One region of the Streptomyces sp. LARHCF249 genome, then DNA from elsewhere that is predicted to be linked to it. Evidence: riboswitches for the same ligand, from Rfam matches in the RefSeq annotation. Region 1 holds a riboswitch; each other region holds the start of a gene.

Region 1 (7,444 bases):
GGTCGTCCTCCGGAGCCTGCTCGTTCACCCACGGGATCGCGGTCACCACGACCGCGTCGTTGGCGTCGGAGGCCAGCGCCGCGGCCAGCGCCGTACGGAAGTCCTCGGGCGAGGCCGCGGTGGTCAGGTCGATCGGCGGCAGCGGCCGCAGTCCCTGGGTCAGGCAGGCGTCGTAGGTGAGGACCCCGAGGGACTCGGAGTTCCCGAGGATCGCGACGCGCGGTCCGGCGGGCAGCGGCTGCGAGGCCAGCAGCAGCCCGACGTCCACCAGCTCCGTCACCGTGTCGACCCGGATCACGCCCGCCTGCCGCAGCAGGTCGGAAACGGTGGCGTCCGGCAGCCGGGTGCCCGGGACCACGTGTCCGGCGGGGGTGTGGCGGCCGCCCTTCGCGACGACCACCGGCTTGACGGCTGCCGTCCGGCGGGCGAGGCGGGTGAACTTGCGCGGGTTGCCGAGGGTTTCGAGGTACATCAGGGCGACGTCGGTCGCCTCGTCGTCGTACCAGTACTGGAGGATGTCGTTGCCGGAGACGTCGGCGCGGTTGCCTGCGGAGACGAAGGAGGACAGCCCCTCCCCGCGGCGCACCAGGGCGGAGAGCAGGGCGATGCCGATCGCCCCGGACTGCGTGAACAGGCCTATCCGGCCCCGCGTCGGCATCGGCGCGGGCGTCAGCGAGGCGTTGAGCTCCACCTCCGGCGCGGTGTTGATCACCCCGTAGGCGTTCGGGCCGATCAGCCGCATCCCGTACGAGCGCACCTGGCGCACGAGTTCGCGCTGGCGGGCGAGTCCGGCCGGGCCGCTCTCCCCGTATCCGGCGGACAGCACCACGAGCCCCTGCACCCCGTGGTCGCCGCAGGCCGCCACCACCTCGGGGACCCGGTCCGCCGGAACCGCGATCACCGCGAGGTCGACGGGCGCGCCGATGGCCCCGATCGTGCGGTAGGCCCGTACGCCGTCGAGCAGGTCGCGCGTGACCTCCTCGTTGAGGGCGTAGAGGTGGCCGTGGAAGCCGCTGTCGCGCAGGTTGCGCAGCGCGGCGGCGCCCACGCCCGCGCCGGAGCGGCTGACGCCGATCACCGCGACGGAGCGGGGGGTGAGCAGCCGCTGTACCGAGCGGGCCTCGGCGCGCTGTTCGCGGGCGCGCTGGACGGCGAGGGATTCGGCGGTGGGTTCGAGGTCGAGGGTGAGGTGGACGGAGCCGTCCTCGAAGCTGCGCTTCTGCTGGTAGCCGACGTCCGTGAACACCTTGATCATTTTGGTGTTGGCGGGCAGCACCTCGGCGGCGAACCGGCGGATGCCCCGCTCCCGGGCCACCGCGCCGATGTGTTCGAGGAGGGCCGAGGCCACCCCGCGGCCCTGGTGGGCGTCCTGGACGAGGAAGGCGACCTCGGCCTCGTCGGAGGGGCCGGCGGCGGGCCGGCCGTCGGCGCCGATGCGGTCGTAGCGGACGGTGCCGATGAACTCCCCGCCGATGGTTGCCGCGAGGCCGACCCGGTCGACGTAGTCGTGGTGCGTGAACCGGTGCACGTCGCGGTCGGAGAGCCGGGGGTAGGGGGCGAAGAAGCGGTAGTACTTCGACTCGTCCGAGACCTGCTCGTAGAAACTGACCAGTCGGCCCGCGTCGGCGGGGGTGATGGGCCTGATCCGGGCGGTGCCGCCGTCGCGCAGGACGACGTCCGCCTCCCAGTGGGCCGGGTACGAGGGGTCCGACTCGGTGGTCATGGGCCTACCTTACGGCCGGAAACCGCCCTGCAGTGTGCGCGCGGCGCATCAGGCAGACTAGGGCAAAACGATGCAAGCTGGGGAAGGTCGAACGGCGGAGGATCCGGGCCGAAGGTCGGTCGGAGCATTCCGGGTGCCGTGAGAGACTGGTCTAGACAACCGTAAGAACCTGAAGGGCATCACCATGGCAGAGCGCCGCGTCAACGTCGGCTGGGCCGAGGGCCTGCACGCTCGTCCCGCCTCGATCTTCGTCCGTGCGACGACCGCTTCCGGCGTCCCGGTGACCATCGCCAAGGCCGGTGGCGACCCCGTCAACGCCGCTTCCATGCTGGCGGTTCTGGGCCTGGGCGCCCAGGGCGGCGAGGAGATCGTCCTCGCGTCCGACGCCGACGGCGCCGAGGTGGCGCTGGACCGCCTCGCGAAGCTGGTCGCCGAGGGGCTCGAGGAGCTCCCCGAGACCGTCTGACCCTTCGGGTTCGACACCTCCGTCGACCGGTACACCGCAGCGACCCACACGGTCCGCACGGTCCGCACGCGAAAGCCGCGGCCCCCGCCATCCGGGGCGCCGCGGCTTTCGCGTGTACGCAGGGGAATTCGGCTCACAGGAATTCGGCGCACCGAATTCAGGCCACCCGGGCCGAGCTGATTGCGAAAATCGGCAGCCGCGGCGCACGAATACCGCTCCTGCCGTCCCTTTGTATACGCGCCCTGTTAATGACGGCCGCTCGACATGTTTACGGCAGGTTGCGAAGTGCTCACGGCCGCCCGCGCCCGCGGCCGGTGCGCGCCCGCCGCCCGGTCGGCGTGGAGGGACGCCAGCGCCCGCGCCCGCTCCGCGTCCCCCCGCGCCACCGCGTCCACGATCGCCCCGTGCTCCGCCCAGGAGTCCACCGGCCGGGCCGGCGCCTCCACCACGTACATCCACGCCAGCTTGTGCCGCATCTGCGTGAGCAGCGCGATCAGGCCCGGGCTCCCGGAGGCCTGCGCGAGGGTCTCGTGGAACCAGCCGCCCAGGGAGCGCAGGTCCTCGCCCTGGCCCCGCCTGGCCCGCTCCTGGCCCAGCCTGACCAGCCCGCGCAGCACCTTGAGGTGGGCCTCGGTACGCCGCCGGGCCGCCCTGGCCGCCGCCAGGGGCTCCAGCAGCATCCGCAGCTCGAGGAGGTCGGCGGCCTCCTGCTCGGTCGGCTCGGCCACACAGGCGCCCGCGTGGCGCCGCGTGGTCACGAACCCCTCGGACTCCAGGGTCCGCAGCGCCTCGCGCACGGGGACCCGCGAGACCCCGTACCGGCGGGCCAGTACCTCCTCGGTCAGCCTGCCGCCCGGCTCGAAGACCCCGGAGACGATGTCGTCGCGGATCGCTGTGCATACCGCGTGCGCGGGAATACGCAAGACCGGACCTCCGCTATTTCCGATTTCGACTGCCACGCCATCAGGCCGCACACATACAAGCCGTGCCTGCGCGTGCTGCGACTCTATTGCAACACACGATAATTTCCGAGAGCGGCCGGAAATGACAAACATGTTTCCGGCGCAGCAGCACGAAGGCCCCGGCTCGGGGAGCCGGGGCCTTCGGTGAAGCGGTGGGGCGCGGTCAGAGGCTGACGCCGTGCGAGCGCAGGTACGCGATCGGGTCGATGTCCGAGCCGTAGTCGGCGCCGGTGCGGGCCTCGAAGTGCAGGTGCGGGCCGCTGGAGTTGCCCGTGGAGCCCGAGAGGCCGATCTGCTGGCCGGGGGTGACCTGCTGGCCGACGGAGACGCGCAGCGAGGACAGGTGGCCGTACTGGGTGTACGTACCGTCGTTGTGCTTGATCACGACGTTGTTGCCGTAGGCGCCGCCCCAGCCGGCCTCGACCACGACGCCGACGCCCACCGCGCGCACGGAGGTGCCGGAGGCGGCGTGGAAGTCGATGCCGGTGTGGCTGCCGGAGGACCACATGCCGCCGCCCGCCTTGTACTGCGTGCTGACGTACGAGCTGTCGAGCGGGGAGACGAAGGTGTTGAGGCGCTTGCGCTCCTCCTCGCGGGCGGCGCGCTCGGCGGCCTCGCGCTCGGCCTTCGCCTTGGCCTCGGCGAGGCGCTTGGCCTCGGCGGCCCGCTGCTTCGCGTCCGCCTCGGCCTGGGCCTTGGCGGCGGCGTGCTCGGCGGCACGCCGCTGGGACTCGGCCTGGTCCTCGATGTCACCCGCGAGGTCGTCGGAGACGACGACCGCGCCGAGCGCGTTGTCCGGGGCGGAGTGGGTGTTGCCGTTGTCCGCGGCGAAGGCCGGGGCGGCGAGGGAGCCGACGACACCAGTGGTGGCGAGGGCGGCTATGCCGGCGTAGCCGGCGGTCTTGCGGCTCAGACGACTGGAACCACGGTGCTTACCGGCGGCACGACTGCCAAACGCCATGAAGGGGCTGATCCTTTCCTTCCCTCTCGCCTACCGGGTTAGCTGACGGGTTCGGAGCAGGAAGGTCTCCTACGGGCCTCCTCTTGCGAGGCGGTCCGATTCACCCCAGGGACTGATGTGGGTCCCCGGCTCCCCAGGCTCGCGCCTGACGGGGACTCGGCGATCGCTGTCCGGTGCCGCGGATGCGGCGGGTACAACTGACGGACAGCACGGGTGACGCTAGGCGGATCATCAGTCAATCGCCAAACAGACACGCCCTTTTGTTGCGTACGCCACACCACATAAAAGCAACCTCTCCACTAAACGGACAAAAGGGGCCCTGGCGGACAAGCCCGCCAGGGCCCCTTGTCGTGCGGTCAGTTGGCCGCGCGGCGGCCGTCAGTTGGTGACGACGCTCACGGGGCCGATCCCCAAGGCCCGCACCGGCTCCTCGATCTGCGCCGCGTCGCCCACCAGGACGGTGACCAGCCGGTCCGCGGGGAAGGCCTCCACGACCGCCGACGTCGCCTCCACGGTGCCGGTTTCGGCGAGCTGTGCGTACAACTGCGCCTGGTAGTCGTCCGGAAGCTCCTGCTCGACCTGGTCGGCCAGGGTGCCCGCGACCGAGGCCGCCGTCTCGAACTTGAGCGGGGCCACGCCCACCAAGTTCTGCACCGCCACGTCCCGTTCGGTCTCGGTCAGGCCGCCCTCCGCCAGGGTGCGCAGGACCTTCCAGAGGTCCTCCAGCGCCGGGGCGGTGTTCGGGGTGTCCACCGAGCCGCTGATGGCGAGCATGGAGGCGCCCCTGCCGTCGGCGGTGGAGCGCAGCACCTGGCCGAAGGCGCGCACGCCGTACGTGTACCCCTTCTCCTCGCGCAGCACCTTGTCCAGGCGGGACGTCAGGGTGCCGCCCAGGCAGTACGTGCCGAGCACCTGCGCCGCCCAGACCCGGTCGTGCCGGTCCGGCCCGATCCGGCCGATCAGCAGCTGCGTCTGGACGGCGCCGGGCCGGTCCACGATGACCACGCGGCCGGTGTCGTCGGCGGTCACCGGCGGCACCGGGAGCGGCTCGGCGGTGTTGCCCGTCCACGTGCCCAGGGTCTCGGCCAGGACCGCGTCCAGGTCGATGCCGGTCAGGTCGCCGACGACCACCGCGGTGGCCGTGGCGGGGCGCACGTGGGCCTCGTAGAAGGCGCGTACGGCCACGGAGTCGATCCGGGCGACCGTCTCCTCGGTGCCCTGGCGCGGGCGGGACATGCGCAGGCTGGCCGGAAAGAGCTCCTGGGAGAGCTGCTTGGCGGCGCGGCGCTGCGGGTTGGCCAGCTCGTGCGGGATCTCGTCGAGCCGGTTGCGCACCAGCCGGTCGACCTCTGCGTCGGCGAAGGCCGGCGCGCGCAGGGCCTCGGCGAGCAGGCCGAGGGCCTTGGGCAGCCGGGATGCCGGAACCTCCAGGGAGACCCGCAGGCCCGGGTGGTCGGCGTGCGCGTCCAGGGTGGCGCCGCAGCGCTCCAGCTCGGCCGCGAACTCCTCGGCGGAGTGCTTGTCGGTGCCCTCGGACAGGGCGCGGGCCATGATGGTCGCCACGCCGTCCAGGCCCTCGGGCTCGGCGTCCAGCGGGGCGGCGAGGTTGACCTCGACCGCGATGACCTGCTGGCCCGGGCGGTGGCAGCGCAGCAGGGTCAGGCCGTTGGACAGCACCGAGCGGTCGGGGGCCGGGAAGGCCCACGGCTGCGGTTCCCCGGCCTGCGGGCGCGGGTGGAAGGTCATCGTGACGGCTGCGGTGTCGCTCACTGCTCCGCCCCCTCGTTCTCGTCGTCGTTGCCGGCGGACTCGTCGGAGCCGGCCAGCGGCTCGTAGACCAGCACCGCGCGGTTGTCCGGGCGCAGCCGGGCCGCGGCCACGGCCTGCACCTCCTCGGCGGTCACGTCGAGGACGCGCTGCACGGCGGTCAGGGCCAGCTGCGGGTCACCGAAGAGCACCGCGAAGCGGCACAGCTCGTCGGCCCGGCCCGCGACCGTGCTCAGCCGGTCCAGCCACTCGCGCTCGAGCTGCGCCTGGGCGCGCTCCATCTCCTCGGCCGTCGGGCCCTCGGCGGCGAACCGCGCGAGCTCCTCGTCCACGGCCGCCTCGATGTCGGGGACCTCGACCCCGCCGGACGTCTTGACGTCCAGCCAGCCCAGCGAGGGCGCCCCGGCCAGCCGCAGCATGCCGAACCCGGCCGCGACGGCCGTCTGGTCGCGGCGTACCAGGCGGTTGTGGAGCCGCGAGGACTCGCCGCCGCCCAGGACGGTCAGCGCCACGTCGGCGGCGTCGCACTCGCGCGTGCCGTCGTGCGGGAGCCGGTAGGCGGCCATCAGCGCACGCGCCGGGACCTCCTCGACGACCTCCTCGCGCAGCTCGCGGCCGATGACGTCGGGCAGCGAACCGTCCCGGGGCGGCTGCTTGCCGTCGTGCGACGGGATGGTGCCGAAGTACTTCTCGACCCACGCGAGCGTGCGCGCCGGGTCGATGTCGCCGACGATCGACAGCACCGCGTTGTTGGGCGCGTAGTACGTACGGAAGAAGGCGCGCGCGTCCTCCAGGGACGCGGCGTCGAGATCGGCCATGGAGCCGATCGGCGTGTGGTGGTACGGGTGGCCCTCGGGGTAGGCGAGGGCGGTCAGCTTCTCGAAAGCGGTGCCGTACGGGACGTTGTCGTACCGCTGGCGGCGCTCGTTCTTGACGACGTCGCGCTGGTTCTCCATGGACTCGTCGTCCAGGGCTGCCAGCAGCGAGCCCATCCGGTCCGCCTCCAGCCACAGCGCGAGCTCCAGCTGGTGGGTCGGCATCGTCTCGAAGTAGTTGGTGCGCTCGAAGCTGGTGGTGCCGTTGAGGGAGCCTCCGGCTCCCTGGACCAGCTCGAAGTGCCCGTTGCCCGGTACGTTCGCCGAGCCCTGGAACATCAGGTGCTCGAAGAGGTGAGCCAGGCCGGTACGCCCCTTGACTTCGTGCCGCGAGCCGACGTCGTACCAGAGGCAGACCGCGGCGACCGGGGTCAGGTGGTCCTCGGAGAGCACCACGCGCAGGCCGTTGGCCAGCCGGTGCTCGGTCGCTGTCAGGCCGCCGGAGCCGGCCTGGGCTGTGGCCGTGTGACCCATGGGCATGTGGTCCCTTCGATACGCGATGCAGAGATTTCCGTCAGACCTGCCACTGTATGCAAGCGCGTCGGCGACCGGATAAGTTCCCGGGTCACCCCCTGGGGTCGGAGTCCGGGTTGTCGGTGCCTCGGGCCACAATGGTCCGCGTCAGACCCCCAGCACACCCATTCTTGGTTAAGGAGCCGCGCAGCGATGGCCCGCCGCAGCACGAAGACC
Region 2 (7,444 bases), on a different contig from region 1:
TCGGTGTGCTTGGAGTGTGGGTCAGTCGCCCGGGCGGTCGGCCTTGTCGACGCCGTCCCAGACGTTGGAGTACCAGGGGCGGTCGGAGCCGGCCCGGCCGGTCCGGTGCCGCTCGGCCGCCGCCTGGGCCCCGGGGTCGGTCATGATGTAGCCGATCTCCCCCGGGCGCAGGAAGTGCAGGTGCTTGCGCGCCTGCTGCTCCGCATAGGCGTCGTCCTGCCAGCGGGCCTTCTCGTCGCGGAGCCGCTCCAGGCGCTCCCGCGCGGCGGCCGCGGCCCGCTGCTGCTCCGCGATCTCCGAACGCTGGGAGACGTACTGGCGCATCGGATACGCGAGGGCGACGACCAGGGTACAGAGGACGAGCACCAGGAGCGCGGCCCGGCCGGTCAGCCGGCTGCGGCGGACCTGGCGGCGCGACTGCGAGCGGTAGACATGGGCGGCGGTCCGCTCGCCGAGCTGCTTGAGCCTGGTCGCGGTGGAGAAGGTGGAGAACCGATCCCGGTTCCCGGCCATTGGTCCGCCTCCCCTGTGCACGCACTACGCAATACGTCCCCGCACACGGTACGGGACCGAGTGCGGGGACGTACGGAGGCAAGAGCGTGATTAGCCCTTGAAGCGCGGGAAGGCGCTGCGGCCCGCGTACACCGCGGCGTCGTCGAGGATCTCCTCGATGCGCAGCAGCTGGTTGTACTTGGCGACACGGTCCGAGCGGGCCGGGGCGCCGGTCTTGATCTGACCGCAGTTCACGGCGACCGCGAGGTCGGCGATGGTGACGTCCTCGGTCTCGCCGGAGCGGTGCGACATCATGCACTTGAAGCCGTTGCGCTGGGCCATCTCGACGGCGTCGAGGGTCTCGGTCAGCGAACCGATCTGGTTCACCTTCACGAGCAGGGCGTTCGCGGAGCCCTCCTCGATGCCGCGGGCCAGGCGCTCCGGGTTGGTGACGAAGAGGTCGTCGCCGACGATCTGGACCTTGGAGCCCAGCTTGTCGGTGAGGGTCTTCCAGCCGGCCCAGTCGTCCTCGTACAGCGGGTCCTCGATGGAGACCATCGGGTACGCGGAGACGAGCTCCTCGTAGTACTCGGTCATCTCGGCGGCCGAGCGGGACTGGCCCTCGAACTCGTACTTGCCGTCCTTGTAGAACTCGGACGCGGCGACGTCGAGCGCGAGCGCGATGTCCTTGCCCGGGGTGTAGCCGGCCTGCTTGATGGCCTCGACGATGAGGTCGAGCGCGGCGCGGTTGGACTCCAGGTTCGGGGCGAAGCCGCCCTCGTCGCCCAGCCCGGTGGAGAGGCCCTTGGTGTGCAGGACCTTCTTGAGGGTGTGGTAGACCTCGGCACCCCAGCGCAGCGCCTCGGAGAAGGACTCCGCGCCGATCGGGGCGATCATGAACTCCTGGATGTCCACGTTGGAGTCGGCGTGCGACCCGCCGTTGAGGATGTTCATCATCGGAACGGGCAGCAGGTGCGCGTTCGGGCCGCCGAGGTAGCGGAAGAGCGGGAGGTCCGAGGCCTCGGACGCGGCGTGCGCGACGGCGAGGGAGACGCCGAGGATGGCGTTGGCGCCGAGCGAGCCCTTGTTGTCGGTGGCGTCCAGGTCGAACATGGCCTGGTCGATCAGGCGCTGCTCGGTGGCGTCGTAGCCGACGAGCTCCGGGCCGATCTGCTCGATGACGGCGAGGACGGCCTTCTCGACACCCTTGCCGAAGTAACGGTCGGGGTCACCGTCACGGAGCTCGATGGCCTCGAATGCACCGGTGGAGGCGCCGGACGGAACTGCAGCACGGCCGGTGCTGCCATCGTCGAGGCCCACCTCGACCTCGACCGTGGGGTTGCCTCGGGAGTCCAGGATTTCCCGGGCTACGACGACGTCGATGGACGGCACGAGCATCTCCTTCTGGGATGTGACGCTGGGTGTGCGGTGGCATCAGGCCGTGGGATGGCCTTGCCGACTAGAGCCTAACCGGCTCGGGGCTCTCGATCGGCCGACCGCCCGGCCCCTGGGACGAAAAAGGGCCCGAATACCCCTCTTCCAGGACATACGGCTGTTGGTCATCGCCGTTCTGCCGGCGCACACGCCACCGCCCGGCGCGTGGGGGGATACGCGCCGGGCGGTGGGGCTGTTACGCGTGGTGCGCGCTGCCGCGGCTATTGCCGCAGTGTTCAGCTGAGCTTCAGCTTCTGACCCGGGAAGATCAGGTCGGCGTCCGAGACGATGTCCTTGTTCAGCTCGAACAGCTTCTGCCAGCCGCCCTGGACGCCGTTGGCCTCGGCGATGGTGCCCAGGGTGTCACCGGACTTGACCTCGTACGAGCCGTTGCCGGTCTTCGGGGCCGGGGCCTCGGAGCGCTCGGAACGGGTGGTCGGAGCCTCGGAGCGCTTCGTCTCCTTCTTCGGCTCGGCCTTCTTCGGCTGGGTCTTCTTGGGCTCGGTCTTCTTCTCCTGCTTCGGGGCGGTCTCGGTCGAGCCGCCGCCGGTGTAGGAGGAGTTCGACAGACCCTTGCCGCAGTGCGGCCAGGCGCCCTTGCCCTGGCCCTTGAGGACCTTCTCCGCGACGGCTATCTGCTGGGCCTTCGAGGCCTGGTTGGCCTGCGCGGCGTACGTCTTGCCGCCGAACGCGGCCCAGGTGGAGGACGAGAACTGCAGGCCGCCGTAGTAGCCGTTGCCCGTGTTGATGGCCCAGTTGCCGCCGGACTCGCACTGCGCGACCTTGTCCCACTCGGACGCGGTGGCGGCGCTGGCGGTGCCCGCGGCCATCAGGGGGGCGGCGACGGCGACACCGGCGACACCGGCGAGCGTGACGATGCGGGCGGCCTTGGAGGCGCGGCGGTGCTTGCCCTTGCCGGAAAGCAGCATGGAGATTCTCCTCACCGACGCCTACGAGGTGAGCTGTCGGGTTCGGGCGAGTGAGTTGCCCGGCCGTGCGACCTAGCGCACGTCTTAACCCCTAGCCGGTGGCGTGACCGTCTCTCAACGGCCGCTCCCGGCACCTACCTTGGTTCCCCCGCTCCTGCCTTCGGCGCTTGACGCGACGACTGTTCCCCCCGTCCGCCGGCAGGATTCGGCGATGCGGTCGAAGGAGCCCGCGGTGGCGGGCGACTCAGAAGGTAGACAGGTCCCTCCCCGATGTTCAACGAGCCCCATCGGGGAGAAACAGCCCCTACTTGCGCCCTTCGTACGGGTATTTGCGCAGGTGAGGACGGGGTTCGCGGAAGCCCCCGGGCGGGACACGCCAGTTGACCGGAAGAGACACATGTCTCACTTACAGAAAACGGACAATCAACTCTTTCCGGCCGCCCGAACTGCCCTTATTCGGCAGTTAGATCCAGGTTCTGGCCGGGCTTGATCAGATTGGCATCCTTGCCGATGACCTGCTCATTGGCCGCGTAGAGCGCGTTCCAGCCGCCCTCGAGTCCCTTGGCGTCCGCGATGGCGATCAGGCTGTCGCCCTCCTTGACGGTGTACGTGGGCTCCGACGCGGCATCAGGTGCGGTCGGCGCCTCGGCGGCCGGCGCACCGCGGTGCTTGCCGCTGCCCTCGGGGGCCGGTGCGGCCGGTGCGGTGGGTGCGGTGGGGTCGGCCGAGGCGTCCGGGACACCCGGAGTCGCCGGCGCCGTCGGGTCTGCCGGGGTCACGGGGGCGCCCGGGGTCACGGGGGGCTGGCCCGGGGTGGCCGGCGGGGCGACCGGCGGCGCCGTGGTCTCACCCGGGCTGACGGGGGTGGTCGGCGCGGTCGGGTCCACCGGGGCCGGAGCCGTGGAGGGGTCGTCCGGCGAGGGCATGACGGGCAGTCCGAGGGAGGGCGCGAGCGGGCTGTCGGGGAGCGTGAACGACGGGGTGCCGGAGGGGCTCGGCGCGGGGTGCGTCGGAGCGCCGAAGTCCGTGGACGGCTTGCCGGGCCCGGTGGTGGGCACGGTGTCGTCCGGGCGGGAGGGCGCGGTCGGGGTCACGGAGCCGCCGGGCAGGCCCGGGTCGACCGCGGCTGCGGCGCCCTGCCCGTCCAGCCCGGCCGAAGCCGCGCACAGCGGCCAGGCCTGCGGGCCCTGGGAGGCCAGTACGCGCTCGGCCACGGCGATCTGCTGGGAACGGCTCGCCAGGTCGGCCCGCTCGGCGAAGTCGAGGCCACCCGCGTTCTTCCACTGCTCCTGGGTGAACTGCAGGCCGCCGTACTGTCCGCTGCCGAAGTTGGCGCTCCAGGCGCCACCGCTCTCGCACTCGGCGACCTTGTCCCACGTGGACGTGTCGGCCGCACTCGCGCCGGTGGCGGCGAGCAGCGGCAGGGCCAGCGCGGAGCCGGTGACTCCGGCAGTGACGACTATCGCGGGCACCTGACGGGGGCGTCTGTGGCGGCCGTTCCCGGAACGCATGAGGCTGCACCTTTCGCATAACGGCTGGATAACGGCAGAACCTAGCGGCCTTCGAACGGTTGTCACAACTCCGGTCGGCAACTGACTTCCGGTCAGTTGCCCTTCAGATGTTTCGGGGTGTGAAGCGCACGGGAAGGGTGCGCAGGCCACGCATGATCAGTCCGCCGCGCCAGCGCAGCTCCTCGGGCGGAACAGCGAGTTCCAGATCTGGCAGACGCGTGAGCAAAGTCGCAAGCGCGGTCTGTCCTTCAAGTCGCGCGAGCGGAGCACCCAGGCAGTAGTGGATGCCGTGGCCGTACCCGAGGTGCTGGTTGTCGGCCCGGGAGAGGTCGAGGGTGTCCGGCTCGGCGAACCGCCCGGGGTCGCGGTCGGCGGCCGCGAGGACGACCAGGACCGGATCCCCGGCCGCGACCGACTGCCCGCCGAGGGTCAGCGGCTCGGTGGCGAACCGCCAGGTGGCCAGCTCCACCGGGCCGTCGTAGCGCAGCAGTTCCTCGACGCCGGTCTCCAGCAGGCCGCTCTCGCCGGCCGCGAGGGAGGCCTGGAGGCGCTCGCGTTCGCCGGGGTTCATGAAGAGGGAGTGGACGCCGTTGCCGATGAGGTTGACGGTGGTTTCGAAACCGGCGAAAAGCAGGATGAAAGCCATGGCCGTGGCCTCGGCCTCCGTCAGATGGTCGCCGTGGTCACTCGCCCGGATCAGATCGGAAATGAGGTCATTGCCCAGATCATCCCGCTTGCGGTGGATGAGTTCCCCGAGATACGTCCGCATCTGCTTCACGGAACGGGCGACCCCGCCGCGCGGACCGCCGCCGTGGCGGATCATCATCCCGGCCCAGTCGCGGAAGTCGTCCTGGTCCTCGCGCGGTACGCCGAGCATCTCGCAGATGGCGTAGATGGGGAGCGGGAAGGCGAACTCGTGGATGAGGTCCGCCTCCCCCTTCGCCGCGAACTGGTCGATGAGGTGGTCGGTCAGCTCCTGCACCCGCGGTGTGAACTCGGCGACCCTGCGCGGGGTGAACGCCTTCGACACCAGCCGCCGCAGCCGGGTGTGGTCCGGCGGGTCGATGTTGAGCAGGTGCGTCATCAGCTCCGCCTTGCGCTCCCCCGGGATCCCGGTCTTGCCCTTGGCGTGCGCGGGCTCGGCGTGGTGCGCCGGATTCTTGCTGAGCCGCTGGTCGGCGAGGGCCTGGCGGGCGTCGGCGTACCGGGTGACCAGCCAGGCCTCGACCCCGCTGGGGAGCTTGGTGCGGTGCACCGGGGAGTGCTCGCGCAGCCAGGCGTAGGCCGGATAGGGATCGGTCGCGAACTCCCAGTCGAACAGGGTCGGTCCCGTGGGGGAAGGGGAGGCCGAGGGGGTGTCTGCGGAGGCTGCGGGGATCTGCTCGTGCACCCGATGACCGTATCCCGACTCCCGGACCCCATCCGATATGGGTGCTTCGTCGCGGCTGTCCGTAGATCCGCTGTCACTTGACCTCGACTTCCCCGACACTCCTACTTTCGGTTTTGTGGATGTGAGGATCTTGAAAAGCAGTTTCGCGGTGGTGGAGAGACGGGCCGAGCACGCGGTCAAGTTCTTCTACTCCCACCTCTTCTGGCACAACCCCAACGTCCGTGAGCTCTTCCCGGCCTCCTTCGAGGACATGGAGCGGCAGCGGGACCGGCTCTTCGCCGCGCTCACCCACGTGATCGCCCACCTGGAGAACGACAGCCTCGTCCCCTATCTCCGCGACCTGGGCCGCGACCACCGCAAGTTCCGGGCCGGGCCCGAGCACTACGCGGCCGTGGGCACCAGCCTGCTCGCCGCCCTCGCCGAGACCTCCGGCGAGGCCTGGACCCCGCAGGTGGAGAAGGCCTGGGCCGAGGCGTACCAGGTGATCGCCGACGCGATGCTGGCCGGCGCCGCCTCGAGCGAGGACCCGCCCTGGTGGGACGCGGAGGTCGTACGCCACCTCCAGTACGGGCAGGACATCGGCGTGCTGACCCTGAGGCCGCACGCCCCCTTCCCCTATCTGCCCGGCCAGTACACGAGCGTGAGCAGCGAGCGGGTCCCGACGACCTGGCGCACGTACTCCGTCGGCAACGCCCCCCGCCCCGACGGCACCCTGGACCTGCACGTCAGCCGGATCGAGCGGGGGCGGCTGAGCACCGCCCTGGTCCGCGACGTGCAGCCGGGCGAGACGCTGCGGCTCGGTGCGGCGGGCGGGCAGCTGACCTTCCGCCACGCGGACCGCCCGGCCAGCCTGATCGCCGCCGGGACCGGCTGGGCGCCGGTCCGGGCCATCCTGGAGGACCTCGCGGAGCACCCTCCCGATCAGGACGTACGGCTCTTCGTGGTCGCGCGGGACGCCGCGTACCTCTACGACCGCGCGCTCATCGACGAGTACGCCGCCGCCTGCCCCTGGCTCGCCGTCACCTACATCACGCCGGCCCCCGGGCAGCACCGCAACCAGGCCACCGACCGGCTGGCCACCGCGCTCGGCAACCGGGGCCTGTGGCCCGACCAGGACGTCTACCTCAGCGGACCGCCGCTGTTCATCGAGGAGACCGCCTTCCTCCTGGAGGAGCTGGGCGCCCACCCCGGCCGGATCTTCCACGACTCCGTACCGGCCGCCGGCAAGGGGCACGGCCCGAACGGCCGCCCGCTGGGCTTCGGGGAGTGGTTCCTGAACCGCCCCGCGCCGCACTGGCACAACCCCTCGGGCCGATCGCCGAGGGGCTGACGGGTTCAGTACTGCTGCTGGGGGCTACTCGCCGACGCCCTCGGCGGCCCGGATCGCGTCCCGGTAGACGCGGGCCGCCGCGCGCAGCGCGGTCTCGGGGTCGATCCCCGCCGCCTCGGCGCGCGCCGCCAGCTCCAGCAGCTCGTACCCGATGCCCTCACCGGGGGGCAGCTCCACGGCCACACCGCCCGTACGGACCCGCCCGGCGAGCTTGGCCGCGAGCGCGAGCCCCGGCTGGCCCAGCGGAATCCCGTCCGTGACGGATTCCCGGCGCTTCTCGACCGCCTTGGTGCGCTGCCAGTGGGCACTGACGTCCTCCGGGGTCTCGGCCTTCTCGTCGCCGAAGACGTGCGGGTGC
Region 3 (7,444 bases), on a different contig from region 1:
AGCGGTGAGGGTTCCCTCGCCCGGCTCGTCCCACGGGTGGGGGGCCAGGTTGAAGGTGCCCCAGTGGATCGGCAGCATCGTGCCGTGCGGCGTGCCGCCCTGGAGGTCGAGGTGGGCGCGCATGCCCTCTTCGGGCGTCATGTGGATGTCGGGCCAGTACTCCGAGTACGCGCCGATCTGGATCATCGTGGCGTCGAAGGGCCCGTGCTCGGCGCCGATCTCCTTGAATCCGGGGAAGTAGCCGGTGTCCCCGCTGTGGTAGATGCGGTGCTCGTCCCCGGCGACCACCCAGGAGGCCCACAGGGTGTGCTGCTGGTTGCGCAGCCCGCGGCCGCAGAAGTGCCGGGCGGGCGTCGCGGTGAGCGAGAGCCCGGCGATCTTGGTGCTCTCGTTCCAGTCCAGCTCGCGCAGCCGGTCGGCCGGCACGCCCCAGCGCTCCAGGTGCGCACCGACGCCCAGCGGGACGGCGAACACCGTGTCCGTACCGGCCAGCTGCTTGATCGTCGGCAGGTCGAGGTGGTCGTAGTGGTCGTGCGAGATCACCACGACGTCGACCGGGCCCAGCGAGGCCAGCGGCACGGGTACGGGGTGCAGCCGCTTGGGCCCGGCGAACGGGAAGGGCGAGCACCGCTCGCCCCACACCGGATCGAACAGCACGCGTCGCCCGTCGATCTCCGCCAGCACGCTGGAGTGCCCCATCCAGGTGATCCGCAGTCCGCTCGCGGGCGGCTTGGCCAGCTCCGCGAGGGTCGTCGGGTACACGGGGATCGGCGCGCCGGGGGTGCGCCGCACCCGCTGCTCCCGGTGGAAGTAGATCTTGGCGAACTCCGCCATCGACCCCGAGGGCCTGGTCCGGGCCCCGAGCGGGTTCTGGAAGACGCCGTCGGCGAAGTTCGGCGAGCGGTGGATCCGCTCCAGCCGCTTGCCGGACGGGTCCGCGCCGAAGGCTTCGGGCCGCAGGGCACGCAGCCGCGGACGCAGGGGACGCGGGGGACGGGAGCCGGTCAAGGCGCCTCCTGGGAGGATGGGGTCGGGACGGTCGTCGGTCTACGACCTTCCCAACGCGCACATGCCCCCAAGGATTCCGCTTGCGGCCCTCGTCCCCCCTCTGCGGCGCCCGTTACAGCGGCAGCAGGTCCGGCCGCTTCGCCTCGACGTGGTCGCCGGAGGACTCTCCGCGCAGCCGCCGCCCGATCCAGGGCACCAGGTGCTCGCGGGCCCACTGGATGTTGTCCCGGGTCACGTCCACCGAGCCGCGCGGCCGCTGCGGGGGCCACGGCTGGTCGGGGTCGGCGGGCACCTCCAGTCCGAGCACCTGCGCCGCGCGCAGCGCCACCCGCGTGTGCCCCTCGGGCGACAGGTGCAGCCGGTCGGCGTCCCAGGCCCGCCGGTCCTGTACGGACTTCAGCGACCAGAGGTCGAGCACCGGGCAGTCGTAGCGGTCGGCGATGGCGCGCACGTGCGCGCTGTACGTCGCCACCTTGCCGCGGAGGTGCTTGAGGACGGGCACGCCCCGGGTGTCGAAGCCGGTGGTGATCATGACCAGGCCGACGGCCCCGGTGAGGTCGGCGACGGCGGCCTCGAACCGCTCCGCCACGTCGTCGGGGTCGGTGCCGGGCCGGATGATGTCGTTGCCCCCCGCGCAGAAGGTCACGAGGTCCGGGGCGAGCTCCTTGGCCCGCGGGACCTGCTCGGCCACGATCTGGTCGAGGAGCCGGCCGCGCACGGCCAGGTTCGCGTACCGGAAGTCGTGTTCGTCACGCTGGTCGGCCAGGAGCACGGCGAGCCGGTCCGCCCAGCCGAGATAAGAATCCCCGGGTCCCGGGTCCCCCACGCCCTCGGTGAAGCTGTCCCCGATCGCCGCGTACGAGCCGATGGTCTTGAGTGTCGTCGTCGTCGCTGCCACAAAGCGACATCCTTCACCCGCGCACACGACCTACGCCAACGTAAGCAGGGGTTGACGGACCGTGATCTATACCACGCGAGGGATAAGGAATAAGTACACGCCAGGCCGGGACCCCCCTCGGGCCCCGGCCTGACGTGTGTTCGCGCTCCGACGGCGGCTGCCGTCAGATGGTGACGCCCTTCGAGCGGAGGTAGTTCACCGGGCTGATGTCCGAGCCGTAGGACTGGGTCGTGCGGATCTCGAAGTGGAGGTGCGGGCCGGTGGAGTTGCCGGTGGAGCCGGAGAGGCCGAGGCGCTGGCCGGCGGTGACGCTCTGGCCCACCGAGACCGACAGCGAGGAGAGGTGGGCGTACTGCGAGTAGTTGCCGTCCGCGTGCCTGACGATGACCTCGTTGCCGTACGCGCCGGCCCAGCCGGCCGAGACCACGGTGCCCGCGCCGACGGCCTTGACCGTGGTGCCGGAGCTGGCGATGAAGTCGACGCCGGTGTGGTAACCCGAGGACCACATGGCGCCCGCGACCTTGTACTGGGTGGAGATCCCACCGCTGACCGGGGCCACGAATCCGGCGCCGCTGGGAGCCTTCGCCTCGGTGGAGGAGCCGCTGCTCTGCGGCTTCTGCTTCGGCTGCGGGGCGGGGGCCGGGGCGTCCTGTTCGCCGGAGGAGCCCTCGCCGGCGGAGGGAGAACCGGTCGAGGACCGCTCGGCCGGAGCCGGAGCCGGGGCGGGGGCCGGGGCCGCCTTGGCCTTCGCGCCGAGGGTCAGCTTCAGGCCCGGGTGGATCAGGGAGGGGTTGGTGCCGACGGCCTCGCGGTTGTCGGCGTACAGCCGCTCCCAGCCGCCGTCGAGGTGGCGCTCCGCGGCGATCTTGGAGAGGTAGTCGCCGGGCACGACCGTGTACACGGTCGGCGCGGCCTCCACGGCGGCGGGAGCGGCCTGGAGCGAGAGCGGGAGCTGCGGGGCCACGGCGGGGGCCGTGGCCGGAGCGGCGGCCGGAGCGGTGGCCGCGCCGGCGCCGGCGGCACCCATCAGGGGCAGCGCGAGAGCCGCACCACCGGTGCCGGCGACGGCGAGACCACGGGAAAGCGAACGGGACTTGGGACGGCGGTGCTTACCCTTTGCAGGCATGGCGAATTCCTCTCCGTCGCCTGCGAGGTGAGCTGTCGGGTTCGGACTGGAGATGTCCGGCCGTACATGAACGGAACATATACGACTTCACCCCTAGCCGTTCCGGAGGAAAGATCCGGAACAGCGGCTTACCTGGTTCCCCCGCTCCTGCCGCGCGCGTGAATAGTCGGGTGCGGTTTCCGGGAGGCGGCAGGATTAGGCGGTCCACCCGGATCGATCGCGAAGGTAATCGAGTCAGGCCGTAGGGAACAAGCCATGAATTCCCCAAAGGAATCACCGGGATGAGGGTCCGACGGAATTCCGGTCACCCTCTGTCCATTCCACGCCGTCAACAACCGCCCCGGCCGGGCCATTCGGCTTTCGCGATCAGGCACTCACGGTCACCGTATGATCTGGCTCACGGGGCCGCGTCCGATCTCGCCGCCGGATATGGCAAGTTGGAGCCAACCAGCTCAATTCGGACAGATGTCCCACCACGAACCGGAGGAGTTCCTTTGACCCAGCGGATACAGGAGCCGGAACTGTCCGGAGTGCGCAATTTCCGCGATGTGGGCGGATTGCCGACTTCTGACGGACGACAGGTCAGGCCGGGACGACTGTTCCGAAGCGGACATCTGGCACATGCCACCGAAACCGATGCAGAGTTCCTCGCATCACTCGGGCTCCACACCGTCTTCGACTTCCGCAACGGCGCCGACCACGCCCTGGAGGGGCCGGACGTCGAACTGCCCGGCGTGCGGAACGTCAACATCCCGCTCTCGGACCCGGCCGACGGCCGGGAGTTCTGGAAGTTGGTCCGCGACGGCGGCCTCGACCAGCTCCGCTCGATCCTGGGCGACGGCAAGGCCGCGGCCCGGATGTCGCAGTCGTACCGCACGATCATCCGGCACCGCACCGCCGAGCACAGCCGGCTGGTGCACGCCCTCGCCGAGGACAGCGTCCCCGCCCTGCTGCACTGCGCGGCCGGCAAGGACCGGGCGGGCCTGTCGATCGCCGTCGTCCTGCTGGCGCTGGGCGTCGAGCGCGAGGCGATCGTGGTGGACTACCTGGAGTCGAACGCCCCGCACCGCCGCTACCGGGTGCGCCGCAGCAGCCAGGCGCAGGAGGCCCGCTCCCCCGAGGTGATGGAGCTCCTCGCCCCGCTCTTCGACGCCCGCGCCGAGTACCTGACCGCGGCCTTCGACACCATCGACGAGGCCTGGGGCGGAGTGGACCGCTACCTGGCGCAGGGCCTCGGGCTCACCCCCCAGGCCCTCGACCGCCTGCGCGGGCAGCTGCTCGACTGAGGCCGAGCGGTCCCCGGGAAGCGGGGCACGTCTCCGCGCCCGCTTCCCAGAGACCGCTTGGTGCCGCAGTGACCCGGCAGGCCGTCACCGGTTGCCGACGGCCTGCTTCACCAGGGTCCTGCCGAACTCCCACATCAGCCCCGAGCCGCCGTGCGCCTCGTCCATGACCTCGCGGAAGGCGCCGACGAACCGGTCGACGTCCCGCTCGTCCACGATCAGCGGCGGGATGAGCTTGATCACTTCCAGGTGGTCTCCGGACACCTGGGTGAGGATCCGGTGCTTCTGCAGCAGCGGCACCACGACCATCTGCGCGAAGAGCCCCTTGCGGGCCGCCTGGAGCACGGCCCACCGGCTGCGCAGCCCCAGCGAGGACGGCCGGCCGAACTCGATGCCGATCATCAGCCCGCGCCCGCGCACCTCGTGCAGCAGCTCGTACTCGTCCACCAGGGCCGCGAGCCGCCCGCGCAGCAGATCGCCCGTGGCCCGGGCATTGGCGACGACCTCCTCGTCCTCCATGACCGACAGCACGGCCAGCCCGGCCGCCATCGCCTGGGCGTTGGAGCCGAAGCTCGCGGAGTGCACGAGGACCCGGTCCATGGACGAGTAGACCCGTCTGAAGATCCAGTCCTTGCCCAGGGTCGCGCCGACCGGCACGTAGCCGCCCGAGAGCGCCTTGGCCACGCACACCAGGTCCGGCTCCACGCCCGGCTCATGCTGGTACGCGTAGAAGTCCCCGGTCCGTCCCAGGCCGGTCTGCACCTCGTCCGCGATCAGCAGCGCCTTGTGGCGGCGCAGCAGTTCCTGCGCGGCGGGCAGGAACCCGGGCGGGGCGGCGAGCACCCCCTTGCCCTGGATCGGCTCGACGACGAAGGCCGCCACGTCCCCCTTGCGGAGTTCCCGCTCCAGGGCGCCCAGATCCCCGAGGGGGATCTTCGTGTCGGGCAGCAGCGGTGCGAAGCCGTCCCGGAAGCCGTCCTCCCCGTTCACCGAGAGCGAGCCGGCCGTGAGCCCGTGGAAGGCGTGGTCGCAGTAGAGGATCCTGGGCCGTCCGGTGGCGTACCGGGCGAACTTCAGGGCCGTCTCCACCGCCTCGGTGCCGCTGTTGCCGAAGAAGACGCGGTCCAGGTGCGGGCTGTACGAGAGCAGCTTCTCGGCCAGCAGCCCGGGCAGCGGCTGGCAGTCGAAGCGGGTGAGGTCGGCGAGCTGGGCGTCCAGGACGTCGTGCAGGGCGCGGCGGACCACCGGGTGGTGCCGGCCCAGGCCCATGACGCCGAACCCGGCCAGCATGTCGAGGTAGTCGTTGCCCTCGGCGTCCCAGAAATGGGCTCCCTCGGCCCGCTCGTAGACCTTGTCGAAGCCGATGGTGTGCAGCATCCGCGGCAGTTGGTGGTTGAGGTGCCTGGCGTGCAGCTCGTACCGCTCCCCGCCGCGCTCGGCCAGCAGGGCGCCGAGGTCGAAGCCCTTGCCCCGGCCGCCCCCGTCCCGTGGCTGCGCTGTCACGCCGGTCCTCGCGAGGACTCCCGGTTCCCGCCGATCGTCTCCCGGGCCGCCCGCAGGGACTCCTTGAGGGAGCCCATGGTGGCGAGGACGGCGGTGGGCTCGTAACCGCAGTGCGCCATGCAGTTCGCGCAGCGCGGGTCCTTGCCGCGGCCGTACTTGCTCCAGTCGGTGTCGTTGATCAGTTCCCGGTACGTCGGCACGTAGCCGTCGCTCATCAGGTAGCAGGGGCGCTGCCAGCCGAAGAGGGAGTAATTCGGAATGGCCCAGGCCGTGCAGGGGAAATCGGCCTTTCCTTCCAGGAAGTCCAGGAAGAGCGGCGAGTGGTTGAGCCGCCAGCGCCTGCGGTTGCCGCCCGCGAAGGCCTTCCTGAAGAGTTCCCGGGTCTGTTCGACGCCCAGGAAATGCTCCTGGTCAGGGGCCTTTTCGTAGGCGTAGGCGGGCGAGATCATCATCTCGTCCACCTGGAGGTCGTCATTGAGGTAGTTGAGCACCTCGATGATCGTCTGCGGGGTGTCGGTGTTGAAGAAGGTGGAGTTGGTGGTCACCCGGAACCCGCGCCTCTTCGCCTCCTTGATGGCCGCGACGGCCTCGTCGAAGACGCCTTCCTTGGCCACCGACTCGTCGTGCCGTTCGCGCAGTCCGTCGATGTGCACGGCGAAGGCGAAATACGGGGACGGGGTGAACTTCTCGATCTTCTTGCGCAGCAGCATCGCGTTGGTGCAGAGGAATACATACTTCCGCTTCGCTACCAACTGGCGCACGATCTCGTCGATCTGCGGGTGCATCAAGGGCTCACCGCCCGCGATGGACACCATGGGCGCGCCCGACTCCAGCACGGCGCCGACCGCCTGGGCGACGGGCATGCGCTGCTTGAGCACCCCGGCCGGATGCTGGATCTTTCCGCACCCCTCACAGGCCAGGTTGCAGGCGTAAAGCGGTTCCAGCTCGACGATCAGCGGGAACTTCTCACGCTTGCGGAGCTTCTGTTCGAGCAAATACGTCCCGACCCTGATGGTCTGGCGCAGCGGCATGGCCATCTGGCTCACCTCCTGGGGAGCAGCAAAGAACGGTGCCAGTCATAAAACGCGGGCAGTACGGCACGCAGTACGCGGAAGGCCGATATTCCACCGCGGACCGTGCCGATACGGACGAGCTCATGCTCCGGAGCGTCCACGATCACCCGGACGGCCGCAACCGGGCGTCCGTCCTGCGAGGAGCGGCCCTCGCCGCGGGTGGCGGCCCACAGGGTGGCCGCGGACTCCATGTCGACCGCGACGGCGCCGGTGGCGCGCAGCTGCGCACGCTCCTGGCCGCGGACGACGTGGTCGGATCCGGTCAGTACGCCGGTGTGTACGGTCCGGCCGGGGGCGGCCCGGGCCAGTGCCTCGGCGAGCAGGAGGGTCCCGGTACAGACGACCACCCCGTGCGGGTCCCGGGTCTCCTCGGCGACCACCAGGTCGCCCGGGTGCATGCCGGGAACCAGCCCCGCGCAGAATCCGGTCGCGAGGACGGCCGCCCGCTCCATGCCCGGCCGCTCCAGCGCCCGGCCGACGGACCGCTCGGCGGCGCGCGGGCCCATGCCGGTCCGGAGCAGGGCGTGGTCCCCGCGACCCGCGCTGCGCAGCG

The links. Region 1 has a riboswitch for cyclic di-AMP ahead of ACIPUC_RS35435 (M23 family metallopeptidase). Riboswitches for the same ligand answer to the same signal wherever they lie in the genome.
Region 2: it holds a riboswitch for cyclic di-AMP, as region 1 does, so the genes downstream of both, ACIPUC_RS29000 (transglycosylase family protein) here and ACIPUC_RS35435 (M23 family metallopeptidase) in region 1, are expected to answer to the same signal.
Region 3: it holds a riboswitch for cyclic di-AMP, as region 1 does, so the genes downstream of both, ACIPUC_RS17045 (M23 family metallopeptidase) here and ACIPUC_RS35435 (M23 family metallopeptidase) in region 1, are expected to answer to the same signal.

What each region holds. Positions count from the first base shown of each region.
Region 1 covers NZ_JBIXJQ010000020.1:33,421-40,864, forward strand. Annotated here, with positions in the region: gene ACIPUC_RS35420 (bifunctional acetate--CoA ligase family protein/GNAT family N-acetyltransferase) at 1-1,723, opposite strand, end outside; gene ACIPUC_RS35425 (HPr family phosphocarrier protein) at 1,908-2,189, shown strand; gene ACIPUC_RS35430 (GntR family transcriptional regulator) at 2,435-3,112, opposite strand; gene ACIPUC_RS35435 (M23 family metallopeptidase) at 3,315-4,112, opposite strand; cyclic di-AMP (ydaO/yuaA leader) riboswitch at 4,125-4,284, opposite strand; gene ACIPUC_RS35440 (M16 family metallopeptidase) at 4,491-5,858, opposite strand; gene ACIPUC_RS35445 (M16 family metallopeptidase) at 5,879-7,234, opposite strand; gene ACIPUC_RS35450 (DNA gyrase/topoisomerase IV subunit A) at 7,421-7,444, shown strand, end outside.
Region 2 covers NZ_JBIXJQ010000011.1:191,496-198,939, reverse strand. Annotated here, with positions in the region: gene ACIPUC_RS29010 (FtsB family cell division protein) at 22-513, opposite strand; gene eno (phosphopyruvate hydratase) at 604-1,890, opposite strand; gene ACIPUC_RS29000 (transglycosylase family protein) at 2,163-2,855, opposite strand; cyclic di-AMP (ydaO/yuaA leader) riboswitch at 2,859-3,031, opposite strand; gene ACIPUC_RS28995 (transglycosylase family protein) at 3,308-4,366, opposite strand; gene ACIPUC_RS28990 (cytochrome P450 family protein) at 4,470-5,756, opposite strand; gene ACIPUC_RS28985 (globin domain-containing protein) at 5,878-7,086, shown strand; gene ACIPUC_RS28980 (nucleoside triphosphate pyrophosphohydrolase) at 7,111-7,444, opposite strand, start outside.
Region 3 covers NZ_JBIXJQ010000005.1:468,825-476,268, reverse strand. Annotated here, with positions in the region: gene ACIPUC_RS17055 (MBL fold metallo-hydrolase) at 1-1,008, opposite strand, end outside; gene ACIPUC_RS17050 (SGNH/GDSL hydrolase family protein) at 1,121-1,906, opposite strand; gene ACIPUC_RS17045 (M23 family metallopeptidase) at 2,070-3,032, opposite strand; cyclic di-AMP (ydaO/yuaA leader) riboswitch at 3,035-3,211, opposite strand; gene ACIPUC_RS17040 (tyrosine-protein phosphatase) at 3,527-4,318, shown strand; gene ACIPUC_RS17035 (aspartate aminotransferase family protein) at 4,403-5,818, opposite strand; gene hpnH (adenosyl-hopene transferase HpnH) at 5,815-6,855, opposite strand; gene ACIPUC_RS17025 (phosphorylase family protein) at 6,861-7,444, opposite strand, start outside.